Regions from separate parts of the Bacillus sp. 05T21 genome, predicted to be linked through region 1. Evidence: riboswitches for the same ligand, from Rfam matches in the RefSeq annotation. Region 1 holds a riboswitch; each other region holds the start of a gene.
What was found. Region 1 has a riboswitch for S-adenosylmethionine ahead of AC1DKZ_RS24545 (ABC transporter permease). Riboswitches for the same ligand answer to the same signal wherever they lie in the genome.
Positions count from the first base shown of each region.

Region 2: it holds a riboswitch for S-adenosylmethionine, as region 1 does, so the genes downstream of both, AC1DKZ_RS08680 (hypothetical protein) here and AC1DKZ_RS24545 (ABC transporter permease) in region 1, are expected to answer to the same signal.
Region 3: it holds a riboswitch for S-adenosylmethionine, as region 1 does, so the genes downstream of both, AC1DKZ_RS11365 (ECF-type riboflavin transporter substrate-binding protein) here and AC1DKZ_RS24545 (ABC transporter permease) in region 1, are expected to answer to the same signal.

Region 1 covers NZ_JBFTMD010000019.1:64,436-68,702, forward strand. The annotation lists gene AC1DKZ_RS24540 (ABC transporter permease) at 1-782, opposite strand, end outside; gene AC1DKZ_RS24545 (ABC transporter permease) at 799-1,716, opposite strand; SAM riboswitch class I at 1,854-1,958, opposite strand; gene AC1DKZ_RS24550 (DUF3951 domain-containing protein) at 2,130-2,384, shown strand; gene AC1DKZ_RS24555 (hypothetical protein) at 2,363-2,866, opposite strand; gene AC1DKZ_RS24560 (multidrug effflux MFS transporter) at 3,116-4,267, opposite strand, start outside.
Region 2 covers NZ_JBFTMD010000003.1:15,355-19,621, forward strand. The annotation lists gene AC1DKZ_RS08660 (ABC transporter ATP-binding protein) at 1-504, shown strand, start outside; gene AC1DKZ_RS08665 (ECF transporter S component) at 477-1,178, shown strand; gene AC1DKZ_RS08670 (YwiC-like family protein) at 1,363-2,085, shown strand; gene AC1DKZ_RS08675 (hypothetical protein) at 2,116-2,307, opposite strand; SAM riboswitch class I at 2,428-2,526, shown strand; gene AC1DKZ_RS08680 (hypothetical protein) at 2,565-2,885, shown strand; gene AC1DKZ_RS08685 (SWIM zinc finger family protein) at 3,100-3,537, shown strand; gene AC1DKZ_RS08690 (NAD(P)H-dependent oxidoreductase) at 3,560-4,135, shown strand; gene AC1DKZ_RS08695 (hypothetical protein) at 4,132-4,267, shown strand, end outside.
Region 3 covers NZ_JBFTMD010000004.1:179,601-183,867, reverse strand. The annotation lists gene AC1DKZ_RS11375 (macrolide family glycosyltransferase) at 1-801, shown strand, start outside; gene AC1DKZ_RS11370 (aspartate/glutamate racemase family protein) at 851-1,534, opposite strand; SAM riboswitch class I at 1,685-1,800, shown strand; gene AC1DKZ_RS11365 (ECF-type riboflavin transporter substrate-binding protein) at 1,940-2,488, shown strand; gene AC1DKZ_RS11360 (ABC transporter ATP-binding protein) at 2,499-4,199, shown strand; gene AC1DKZ_RS11355 (energy-coupling factor transporter transmembrane component T family protein) at 4,192-4,267, shown strand, end outside.

The DNA.
Region 1 (4,267 bases):
GCTGCTGGTGATTGTACTCCAAGTCCGATAAAACTTAAAAATGATTCTGAGAAAATAGCTGCTGGAATTGTAAATGATAAATTTACGATAATAATCCCTGTTAAGTTTGGAATTAAATGTCCGTATATAATTTTCATATGAGGTGTACCTAATCGCTCTGCTGCAATAACAAATTCTCTTTGTTTCAATGAAAGTACTTGCGCTCGAATGAGACGTGCCATGCCAATCCATCCCGTTAACGCAAGAGCTATAATAATTGTAAAAAGTCCTGGTTTCATAATGATTAGTAGTAAAATAACAATCAGTAAATATGGGATACCGTATAACACTTCAATCCCTCTTATAATCCACTCATCAATTAACGTTCCAAGACGATTACGTCCTCTCACATATCCACTAAAGCCACCGATAAGTACACCAAGCCCTATATCAAGAGCTGCTGCTACCAATCCAACTGTTAATGAAATTTTCCCACCAGCCCAAGTACGCGCCCAAATATCTCTCCCTAAATCGTCTGTTCCGAACCAATGCTCACTACTAGGCGGTAAATTAGTTGCTTCTTTTACTTGTTCACTCGCAGTAAATGGCGTTAAACTTTCGCCAATAAGCGAGAAAACAATAATTAGTAATAACGTCACTGCCCCTAAAACTGCTATAGGGTTTGATATAAACTTGCGAAACACTTCCTTTTTCCGGCTAATCGTTTGCTGATCTTTATTTATCGTTAATTCTTTTTTCTCTTCATTCGTTAATAACTGGTCATTAATGTCATAAGCCCCCATTTAAACATCACCCTCCTTACGTAATAGAACGAATGCGCGGATCAACAATACGATGAATGATATCTGTAATAAAAATACATACAATTAATAGCGCACTATAGAAAATGGTTGTTCCCATAATCACCGGATAATCTCGGTTGAAAATACTGTCTACAAAATATTTTCCTAAACCAGGAATTGAAAAGATTTTTTCAATAACGAAAGTCCCTGTTAAAAGTCCAGCCATTAATGGGCCAACAAATGTAAGTACTGGAACAATCGCATTTCGAAGAGCATGTCTTATAATGATTTTCTTAATTGGTATACCTTTCGCTCTCGCTAGCTTAATATAATCACTCTGCAAAACTTCAATCATATTAGAGCGAACAAATCTTGTAATAACTGCGATTGGTCCTAACGCTAATGCGAAGGAGGGTAATACAGTATGCTCAAATGTTCCCCAAGACGCCACTGGTAGTAATTCAAATTGGATGGCGAATACTTGTATAAATAGTGGTGCTAAAATAAAACTAGGAATAGAAATACCGAGAATCGCAAGCAAGCTCACACTATAATCAATCATTTTCCCATGATATAGCGCGGCAAATGTACCTGCGGCAATTCCGACTAACAATGAAATAACAAGTGCTTGTAAACCAATAATTGCCGACGGTCCAAAACCAGTTGTTATAATTTCCGATACACCTTGACCTGTCGATTGAACAGATTCACCAAAATCAAAATGAACTACCCCATCCAAATAAGCAACATATTGATTCCATAACGGTTCATCAAGGTGATACTTCGCTCTCATGTTTTGTATTACTTCTTCAGGAAAGATTTTCGCATCTGATGAAAACGGATCACCTGGAATAATATGCATAATTAAAAATGTTACTGTCGTAATGACCCATAGCGTGAATACCATAACCGATAGTTTTTTAATAACATACACTTCAATAACCCCCTAAACAAATGAATTTACTTTGTTTTATTGACATATTTATTGCCATTACTCCTTCTCTACTTCTTAAAACACAAAAAGCCTTGATCTTAAAAAATAAGATCAAGGCTTAATAAAACTATGCCCATCACTTATCTTTCAAGACTTGCTTGCTGGAATTAGCACGGTGTTCTATTACAGAACCCGCTGCTGAGGTGTCATAGGGCCAGTCCCTCTACCTCTCTGGATAAGTAAATTGCTATATTATTATTTGGTTCAAATTGTATATTTTGAATTATAATTCTGAAAAAATGAAAAATCAATCTAATTGGATATATTTAGAAAAATCAGTTTTTGATGGTGTTATTTCTTAAAATCACTACTTTAGCTTATAATAAAATTAATTACTTTCAAGGAGTTATAAAATGGATCCACTACTTCTGGCTACTATAGGATTGCCATTAACAATCGTCATACTCGTCATCATCGGCTTCTATAAACTCTTCATTAAAAAGAAAAGCATCACTTCTTTTTACACTCCATTCGATAATATTACTGGACAAACAATTTCAGAATTTCACGAAGAACAGAAGATATTAGTATCCGAGGATGAAGACGGAGATGGTAAGAAAAAAAATAACCTTGCGCATGCGCAAGGTTATTTTTTCGCCTCTGTTTGAAAGCGTTTATAATATGTTGATGCTGTTGAAAAATGAATTTCTATATCACGAATCAACGATGAGTCTTCTTCTGCTGCTAACTTCTGCAATTTTTTCATTGCTTGTTCTGATTCATTTAAGAAACCAACATATAGTTCATGTTCGTCCTCTTTCGACTTCGGCACACGAATTTCTTTACGCATATGATCAATATCTTCTAACATGCCCGTTGTTACCATTCGCACGTCTTCTTTATATTTAGCATTAGTTATTTCCTTACCGCCCTTTTCTTTTGCCACTTCAAATAACTGTAACGTTTTATTAATTTCTTTGTTCATCTTCACATCATACTTTTCATGTAACTCGTTATATACTTTCATATCTTCTGTTTGCTCAGTAGATTGCTCTACCTTTTCTTTTGGTTCTTTCGTGTCTTTATTTCCATTACATCCCGCTAGAAGGAGCATACCCCCAAGCATAGCAATACCGAAAACCTTCTTCATCTCTTATTCTCCTTTTATCTACAGCTATTACTCATTATAGTTTCTTTTATCTCCACTTGTTATTATACCGAGAACGCCTTACTTTTTACACTTAAGACGATACCTTAATATACATACCTACATTTTTGTCACAGTATCGTCACTTTATGCAAATAACTTTTGCATCACCTTACAACGCTGTATGAGTTATTTCAAAGAAATGAAAAAAGAGCTGATTCAAAACATGTTTGAATCAGCTCTTTTTATGAATTAAGCCTCTAAATTTTGTCTTTGTTGCAGTTCAAACTGCTTCTCACTTCTTCTGGCCATAAATAGATAACATAACACAGCACCAATTTCACAAAGCGCTATCACAACCCCCATCGGTAATGCGGTATTGCTTCCGCCAATACCTACTAATGGTGCAACAAGTGCTCCTGAAATGAACTGTAATAAACCTAGTAAAGCTGATGCTGTTCCTGCTGCTTGTTTTTGATTTCTCATCGCTAACGAGAAGCCGGTTGTTGATACAACCCCAACACTTGATACAACAAGAAATAGCGAGCATAAAACACCGATTAGCCCTATTCCAAGTGCGATTGTAAGTAGTAATGATAGACCGCCAACAGCCGCAATAATAATACCAGCAACAAATAAAGTTTTCTCATTAACTTTCCCCGCTAAGCGGCCAGTAACTTGGCTAGCAATAATAATACCAATACCGTTAATTGCAAAGAACAAACTAAACTGTTGTGGTGATGCCCCGTATATATTTTGCAACACGAACGGTGAACCAGAAATATAAGCAAACATTGCAGCTGTTACTAACCCTTGCGACAATGCATATCCCATAAATAAACGATCTTTCAAAAGCTTTCCGTATGTTGCCAGCGTTCCTGATAATCCACCTGTCTCTCTTTCTTCAGGAGGTAATGTTTCACGTAATACGAAAGTAGCTGATATTAGCATGAATACACTAATTGCTCCAAGCACGATAAAGACGCCGCGCCATGATGTGAACTGTAATAATTGTCCTCCAATAATCGGTGCCAAAATAGGTGCTGCCCCGTTTACTAACATAAGTAATGAGAAAAACTTCGTCATTTCAGAACCTGAATACATATCGCGTACCATTGCACGTGATATAACAATACCAGCAGATCCTGAAGCACCTTGTAAGAAACGTAAAAGCACTAAACTCCAAATAGATGGTGCAACAGCACAAAGTAACGAAGAAGCAACATAAATAATAAGAGCGATAATAAGAGGTTTGCGCCTTCCGTAAATGTCACTGATTGAACCAATAAATAACTGCCCTACTGAAAGCCCAAGCAGACAAGCAGTTAATGTAAGCTGCGCGAGGGATGCACCCGTTTGTAAATCATCCGTTAACTTTGGTAAAGAAGGCAAATACATATCAAT
Region 2 (4,267 bases), on a different contig from region 1:
ACAGTGTGGGAAGAGGTTTATGAGCGCGCGCGTGAATTATATGGAGAAGAGGGAAAAGTAATAGCAGAAGAAATGTTGAAAAAGTTCTGGTTAGATTCACTTAAAGAGCGCCATCCACATGATTGTAGCGGGGGAGAGCAACAACTACTCGCATTATGTACAACTTTATTGTCAAAGCCAACTTTATTATTACTGGATGAGCCGACAAAGGGACTAGATCCATGGAAAAAGGAAAGAGTTGGAGAACTATTTAAACAGTTGCAAAAAGAAGGTACAACAATTGTAATGGCAACGCATGATATTGAGTTTGCAGCGAAATACGTTGATCAGTGCATGATGTTATTTGACGGGAAAGTCATTATGAATGATGCACCGAAAGAGTTCTTTAGTGGTAACTTCTTTTATACAACATCTATTAATCGATTCATCCGTAGAGAGTTGCCGTTTGCATTAACGTGGGAGGATGTGTACGAAGCGTGTCCAAACGATATGTTGCATTCATAATATTTATTTTTGCTGTTGTAATATGTACACTACTCTTTACGACTTTTATTATGGACGGGTATTACATGGTAAGTAGTTTGTTTTTATTAGCTGTCATTATGTTACCTTTCTATGTTCGTTTTGAAAGGAAGGCGTTTGTTTCACGTGAAATTGTTATCGTTGCTGTGTTAGCGGCGATTGCAGCGGTTAGCCGGGTACCATTTTCTATTTTACCAAGTGTACAACCGACTTCTTTTGTCATTATCGTTTCTGCAATTGTTTTTGGGAGTGAAACTGGCTTTATGATTGGGGCAACGGCGGCTATTGTATCTAATATTTTTTTAGGACAAGGTCCGTGGACGCCGTGGCAAATGTTCTCTTGGGGCATGATCGGGTTTATAGCTGGACTATTACGTAATACATTTTTAATGAAAAAACTGTGGGGAAGACTGTTGTACGGATTTGCCGTTGGATTTCTATTTGGCTGGATTATGAATTTTTGGGGTCTTCTTGGTTTTATACAAGAAGCAACGTGGGAAACAGTTATTGCTTACTATGTCGCAAGTTTTTACTTTGATCTGAGTCACGCGATATCGAATGTTATTTTCCTTCTGTTATTTAGTACGTCATGGATTACGATCCTCACAAGATTTAAAAAGAAATACGGTATATTAGATGAGCATAACGTGACATAGAAAAGCATACTCATATAAGGTAGGGTCGCGACTTACATATTCGTTTGCCTCTTTCATGCTTCTTACATATTGTAAGGAGCATTTTTTATTGTCAAAAAATAGATCTAATATATATCCGTTATTATATGAAATTATTTGTATAATAGTAGGTGAGAACTATTTTCAAGAGGGGGGTGTATAGTTAATGAAGTTAGTTATTCCGAAGCAACATGGTGCGTGGGCAATGCTTGTTATACCTTTTCTATTAAGTGTTATACTTGGGAAACCTACTTTTTATCATATTCCATTGTTTTTAGCTTGGTTCTTTATCTATTTAGCTACGTATCCATTTCTCGTGTACATAAAGCAAAAACGAAAAAAAGAATTTCTACACGCTGCAATTGTTTATTTTATCATTGCATTTGTATTTGGGATGATTTCTTTATTATATGAATGGCGAATTCTTTTATTCGCAGTATTAATGATTCCATTGTTTATTATAAATATGTATTACGCTCGTCAAAAAAATGAACGAGCATTACTAAATGATGTTTGTGCGATTATAGTGTTTTGTATAGGTGGTTTAATCAGTTATTATTTCTCCATGAAATTAATAGATAAAACAGCATTATTCATTGCGCTTATTTCATTTCTATATTTTTTAGGAAGTACGTTTTATGTGAAAACGATGATTCGTGAAAAAAATAATCCGAAGTATCGTTTTATATCTTGGGGGTATCATATTGTATTAACAGTAATCGTATTTACTATAAATCCATGGTGTTCACTCATATTTGTACCAAGTTTAATTCGGGCCATTATGTTGTATGGTAAAAAGATTTCTATATTAAAAGTAGGGATTTTAGAAATTGTTAATTCTGTATATTTTTTAATCATAACGGCAATAATGATGAAGTATGCCATTTGAAAAAACTTCCCATCTTTTGATGGGAAGTTTTCATTCTTGTTCTAAAATGTGAACGGTATAATCACATCTTTGTAATGCTTGCTCTACAGCGTAAAGGGATTGTTCAATACGTGCGCGATTAAAATCTTCTTCAACAGTTTGTAATGCATCTTCTAAACAATGTTTTGCTTCTTGTAAGGAATGAAAAGAATCTTGTACGTATCCACGAGCATTCTTTTTCAAAGTAGTAGCCTCCTTTTGTACATCTTTTTGTAGTATGAACAATAAAGAAGAAAATATAATTATTATATTTATTTGACAATTATAATAAAATTACGTATAGTTAAATTTAAAGTGAATATTTTCTTATCCAGAGAGGTGGAGGGACTGGCCCGATGAAACCCAGCAACCGCGATGCAGGTGCTAATTCCAGCAGAACATATTTGTTCTGGGAGATAAGACGAAGATATACGTAACTTCTTCTTATCGGAGAGGTTTTTTTGTTGCAAAAAAACCGATTACGAAAACATATAATAAGAAGAAAGGGGTTGCGAAGTACTGTGACACTCGAAAAATACGTAAAACTGCGTAGTACAGTTTATGAATATATGATAGAGCAAGATAAGCCAATATCATTGTTAGATATTCAAGAACATATCGTTTCGCATCATGAAGGAAAATTCACTAAAAAAATGTTACATCAATTTTATTTATCAAGACTATTAGATGAACTCAAACTGGATGGGAAAATTACTTTAGCTGATGATGAATATCGCTATGCTGAAAAAGGGGTATTTTATAAAGCGGGAAAAGGGAGCTAGGCTCTCTTTTTTTCTTGAAATAACGAAGTATGTAGCGTAAAAGACTGCTAAAGCAGCCTGATACAAGGGAATGGTGTTGAGTGTGTAGTGTCAAAGATTGAATGTGCCTGAAAAAGGCACTTCATATCGGCTGCAAATGAAAAGAGACACCTTCGCCGAATAGGTGTCAGTCGTTTGTCACGTAGACTCGCTACTTGACAGTTATTAGAATAACATGCAGGATTTTGGAAGTCAAAAGGGAATTAAAGGAAGAGGTGTTGTGATGTATGCATACTTATTAAAAGATATAATGAAATGGATTCCAAAGTACATTATAGATAGAGGATATGAATATTATGAAGAGGGACATGTAGAAGATGTTGAAATACACGACAAGAAAGTATTTGCTTTCGTTACTGGAAATGCAGGGAATTATGAAGTGATTATTGATCTTGAAGATTTTGCAGAAAGTAGCTGCGAGTGTCCTTATGAAAATTATTGTAAACATATGGCGGCAGTTGTGTATGAAATTCAAGGTGCTGGTGAGAGTACAGTTAAAGAGCAATTGAAAGGTTTAGAAAAAGAAGAGTTACTAACAGTATTAAATCGTTTGTTACAAAGTTCGAAAAATGTGCAAATTGTAGAGAAAATGTTAAAGAAGGGGAAACCTTAACTAAAGAGGGAGTTGTTTTGTAGTGAACGTACTAATTATATATGCTCATCCTAATCCTTCAAGCTTTAATGGGGCAATTTTAGAGCATGTGCAAAAAGGACTTGAGGAAACAAATCATTCTGTTACGCTACTTGATTTATATAAAGAACAATTTGATCCAGTGCTTGTATTTAATGAAGAGAAGAAAAGACGTGATTTACTAAATGAAGAAGAGACGAAGCGATATAGAGAATTAGTGCAGAAAGCGGATATTCTTCTTTTCATATATCCGATATGGTGGTGGGGCATGCCTGCTATTTTAAAAGGATTTATCGATCGTATTTTTGTAGCTGGATTTGCTTATAAATATGAGGGGGCATTACCGAAAGGCTTATTTAAAGGTAAGAAGGCGTGGGTTATTAATACGTTAGACTCACCGTTATGGTACGTAGCACTATTATATCGATCAGCGGATTGGATTATGATGAAAAGAGGGGTTTTGCGTTTTTGTGGTATTCGCAATATAAAACGTTCTGCTTTTCAATCTGTGAAAACGAGTAAAGTAACGAAGCGTGAAAAATGGCTGTTACAAATAGAAGAAGCGGCTCGTACATTATGAATGAAATCGATCGTATTATAAAGTGCTGTAAGTATGATGACGAACTTTTTCGTACGTATATTAAGTGTTTAGTCCAATTGAAGAAGTGTAGTGAAACGTTAAAACAAATTCAGATACAATTAAGAAATGATT
Region 3 (4,267 bases), on a different contig from region 1:
TTTTTAATTCCACCAGTATTATTGGAAACCTTGCCTTTTCATCCAAATGCAGAAATACAATTCCAACCCGATGAACTCTCTGAAAAGTTACTGTATCAAATGGAACATGAATTTGGAGTAAAGCCCAAAAATAATCTTCAATTTATGCATAATAAGGGAGATATTAGTCTCGTGTATACAAGTCGTTATTTTCAACCTAATAGCGATTCGTTCGGAGAAAACAATGTTTTTATTGGACCGAGTATTATAAAGCGCAAAACAAATGTAAAGTTTCCACTTGAATTGCTTTCAAAAAAGAAAGTTATTTATATTTCAATGGGAACACTTCTCGAAGGGCTCGAACCATTTTTTAATACTTGTATTGATGCTTTTTCAAATTTCGAAGGGATTGTAGTAATGGCGATTGGTGATAGAAATGATATTTCAAAAATTAAGCAAGCGCCAGACAATTTTATTATAACCCCTTACGTACCTCAATCAGAAATATTAAGTGAAGCAGATGTTTTTATTACACATGGTGGAATGAATAGTGTGCACGATGCAATCCATTATAATATCCCATTTGTGATAATACCGCATGATAAAGATCAACCTATGATAGCGCAAAGATTAACTGAGCTTGAGGCAGCACATAGATTATTGAAAGAGCATGTTAATGTGCAAACTTTAAAAAAGGCGGTAACAGACGTTCTTTCAAATGAAAAGTATAAACATGGCATTCGAAAACTGAATGAAAGTTTTTTAGGGTGTGGTGGTTCCAAAAGAGCCATTGCAGTTATTGATGCTCTTTTAAATAAATAGTTCGGACAATATAAAAGCATAGAGGCTCTACCTGTATGCTTTTATATTATTATCCAGCAAATTGTACAGCAGTATTTGCATGTAAATAAGCAGTATCAAAAACAGGAACAGTAAGGTCATTTTGGGAAATAAGCAATGGTATTTCAGTACAGCCTAGTAATATTCCTTCCGCACCATTTTGAATTAATGAATTGGTAATTTGTATTAGTTTTTCTTTTGATGTTTCTGAAATAATTCCTCTACTTAATTCATTTAATATGACGTGATGGATAAAAGTTCTTTCTTCGTCATTTGGGATAATTGTCTCAATGTTATATTTTGCTAGTCGTGATGTATAAAAATCTTGTTCCATCGTTTGTTTCGTTCCTAATAATCCGATCCGTTTTATATTCTGTTCTACCATTTCTTTAGCACTTACATCACCGATATGAAGAAGTGGGATTGATATTGCTTGTTCTACTTCCTCAGCAAATAGATGTACAGTATTAGAACACATAAGTAAACATTCAGCTCCTGAGTTTTCTACCTTTTTTGCTACCGTGACTAATTCATTTTTCACTTCTTCATATTGATGGTTTTGCAATAATGTAGTTACCTCCCCAAAGTCCATGCTATATAAAACAAGCTTCGCATTTTGATCATATTGAGAGAGAGTTAGTGTATTAATATGTTTATAATATAACGATGTTGATTCCCAACTTAGTCCGCCAATTAAGCCAATTACTTTCATCATGCATTCCTCCCGTAACAATTTTGAATTTATTATTTCATAATTCCGATAAGAATACAATGATTTAAATGAACTATTTATCGAAAAATAAAAATAGTAAGAAAAGTATTGAAATTATTTATTGTTAGTGCCATAATACAGATTACAACTACATACTTATCCAGAGAGGTAGAGGGAACGGCCCTATGAAACCTCAGCAACCCCTATGTAATTACATAGGAAGGTGCTAATTCCGCAGAGGACACTATGTGTCTTTTGAAAGATAAGGGGATTCTTGTACGTGAAAGAAAATGACCTCTTATTTAAGAGGTCATTTTTTGTTGTATAGAAAGGAAGTGTCGATGCATAATTCATTTTCAAAATAAATATAGAGTATTAAAAGTTGAATAATACGAGAGGGGAATTGTAATGAACAAATTAACGACAAAGCTAGTAGTAGCTATTGGAATTGGAGCAGCTTTATACGGGGTATTAGGGCTTTGGGGATTTTCTATCGCACCGAATACATTTATTAAACCCGCATTGGCTATTTTAACAGTTTTTGGAGCGTTATTTGGCCCAGTAGCAGGACTTTTAATAGGACTCATCGGTCATACCGTTACAGATACGATCGCTGGATGGGGTATTTGGTGGGGATGGGTTATTAGTTCAGGTATTATTGGTTTAGCAATGGGACTCATACAAAAAAGAGTTGGTTTTAGTGTAAAACATGGAACGTATAATAACCGTGATATTTCTTATTTTGCAATTGCAGGGTTAATTGGTATTGTCATAGCTATTATATTTGCTGGAGCATTCGATATTATTGTGATGGGAGAACCGTTTGACAAAATAGTTATACAAGTACTAGGCGCAACAATTGCAGACGTTATCGTATTTTTAGTTCTTGGCTTACCAATCACGATCGGTCTAGCGAAATCAAATAAGAAACATACACATTTAAAAATTGAAAAGTAGGGATGAATACATGCAACCAATTATTTCTTTTGAACAATTTACCTTTCAATATAGGCATACCACGCAGCCTACTTTAAAAGATATTACATTTCAAATATATCCTGGGGAAAAGGTACTTATCGCTGGACGAAGTGGTTCAGGTAAGTCAACATTAGCTCATTGTATAAATGGGCTAATCCCATTTTCTTACGAAGGGATAAGTACCGGTAACATTTTAATAGCTGGAAAGGATCCGAGAAAAGGTAGTGTTTTTGAACAGAGTAAACACGTAGGGACAATATTACAAGATCAAGATGCACAATTTATAGGCCTTACTGTCGAAGAGGATGTAGCATTTGCATTAGAAAACGATTGTGTAAATCAAATAGAAATGAGAAAGATTGTTACGGATTCTTTAAAAAAGGTAAGCATGCAGGACTTTCATACACAAAGTCCACATGAATTATCAGGAGGTCAAAAACAGACAGTCTCTCTTGCAGGTCTGCTAACGACAAATGCAGATATATTATTATTTGATGAACCGTTAGCTAATTTGGATCCTGCATGTAGTTTGAATACAATAGAACTCATTAAAAATATACATGAGAAATATAATAAAACAATTGTAATTATTGAACATCGAATAGAAGAAATATTAAACCTTGATTTAGATAAAATTATTTTAATAGATGAGGGAGAAGTTATTGCCGTTGGTTCACCGGATAGTATTTTAAATTCTAATATATTACCAAATATTGGACTAAGAGAACCTATTTATATAGAGGCGCTAAAGAAATTAAATTTTGATAGTAATAATGTTAGGGTATTTCCAATTGAAAATCTTCGTAATGCAGGCGTTCATAGCCTATTAAAGAACTGGATGCATAAGCAAGTTTCATCAAAAAACAAATATATTAAAAAAGCTTTATGCAAGATAGAAAATTTATCATTTACGTACAATAACAAACATACAGCCTTAGAAGATATCAACCTTTCAATAGGAGAGGGAGAAATAGTAGCGTTATTGGGTCATAATGGAGCAGGAAAATCGACATTAGCTCATACTCTTATAGGAATAAATAAAACAGAGAATGGGAGAATAACATTCGATGGAGAAAATATAAATTGTTGGTCTATTCGTAAACGCGGGGAAGTTATTTCTTATGTTATGCAAAACCCAAATCAAATGATTACACAGCCTACTGTTTTAGAAGAGGTTTCATATTCATTACAATTAAAAAAGGTTTCTAAAGATGAGATTGAGACAAGAGTCGAAAAAGCTTTAAGAATTTGTGGATTATATCCATTTCGTAACTGGCCAATTCAGGCATTAAGCTATGGACAAAAAAAGAGGCTTACTATTGCATCTGTACTTATAACAAACCCAAAACTTATTGTATTAGATGAGCCAACAGCTGGACAAGATTATTACCATTACAAACAGTTTATGTCGTTTATTAGAAAACTGGCTAAAAGGGGCATATCCTTTATTATTATCACACACGATATGAATCTTGCTTTAGAATATGCAGATCGAGCGGTAGTTCTGCATGAAGGGAAAATTATTGCGGACAATACTGTATCTGCTGTTTTAGGGGATCGAGGAACGTTACAAAGAGCTAATCTACGGGAGATTTCATTAATAAAACTAGCTAAATTAAGCGGAATTCCAACTCCAGAAACATTTGTGAAACTTTATATTGAAGCTAATAGGAGGGAGGAATATGCATAATACGTATTTTTATCGTATGGATGGTGCAATTAAATTATCTTTATTTATATTTTGTATGACACTTACTT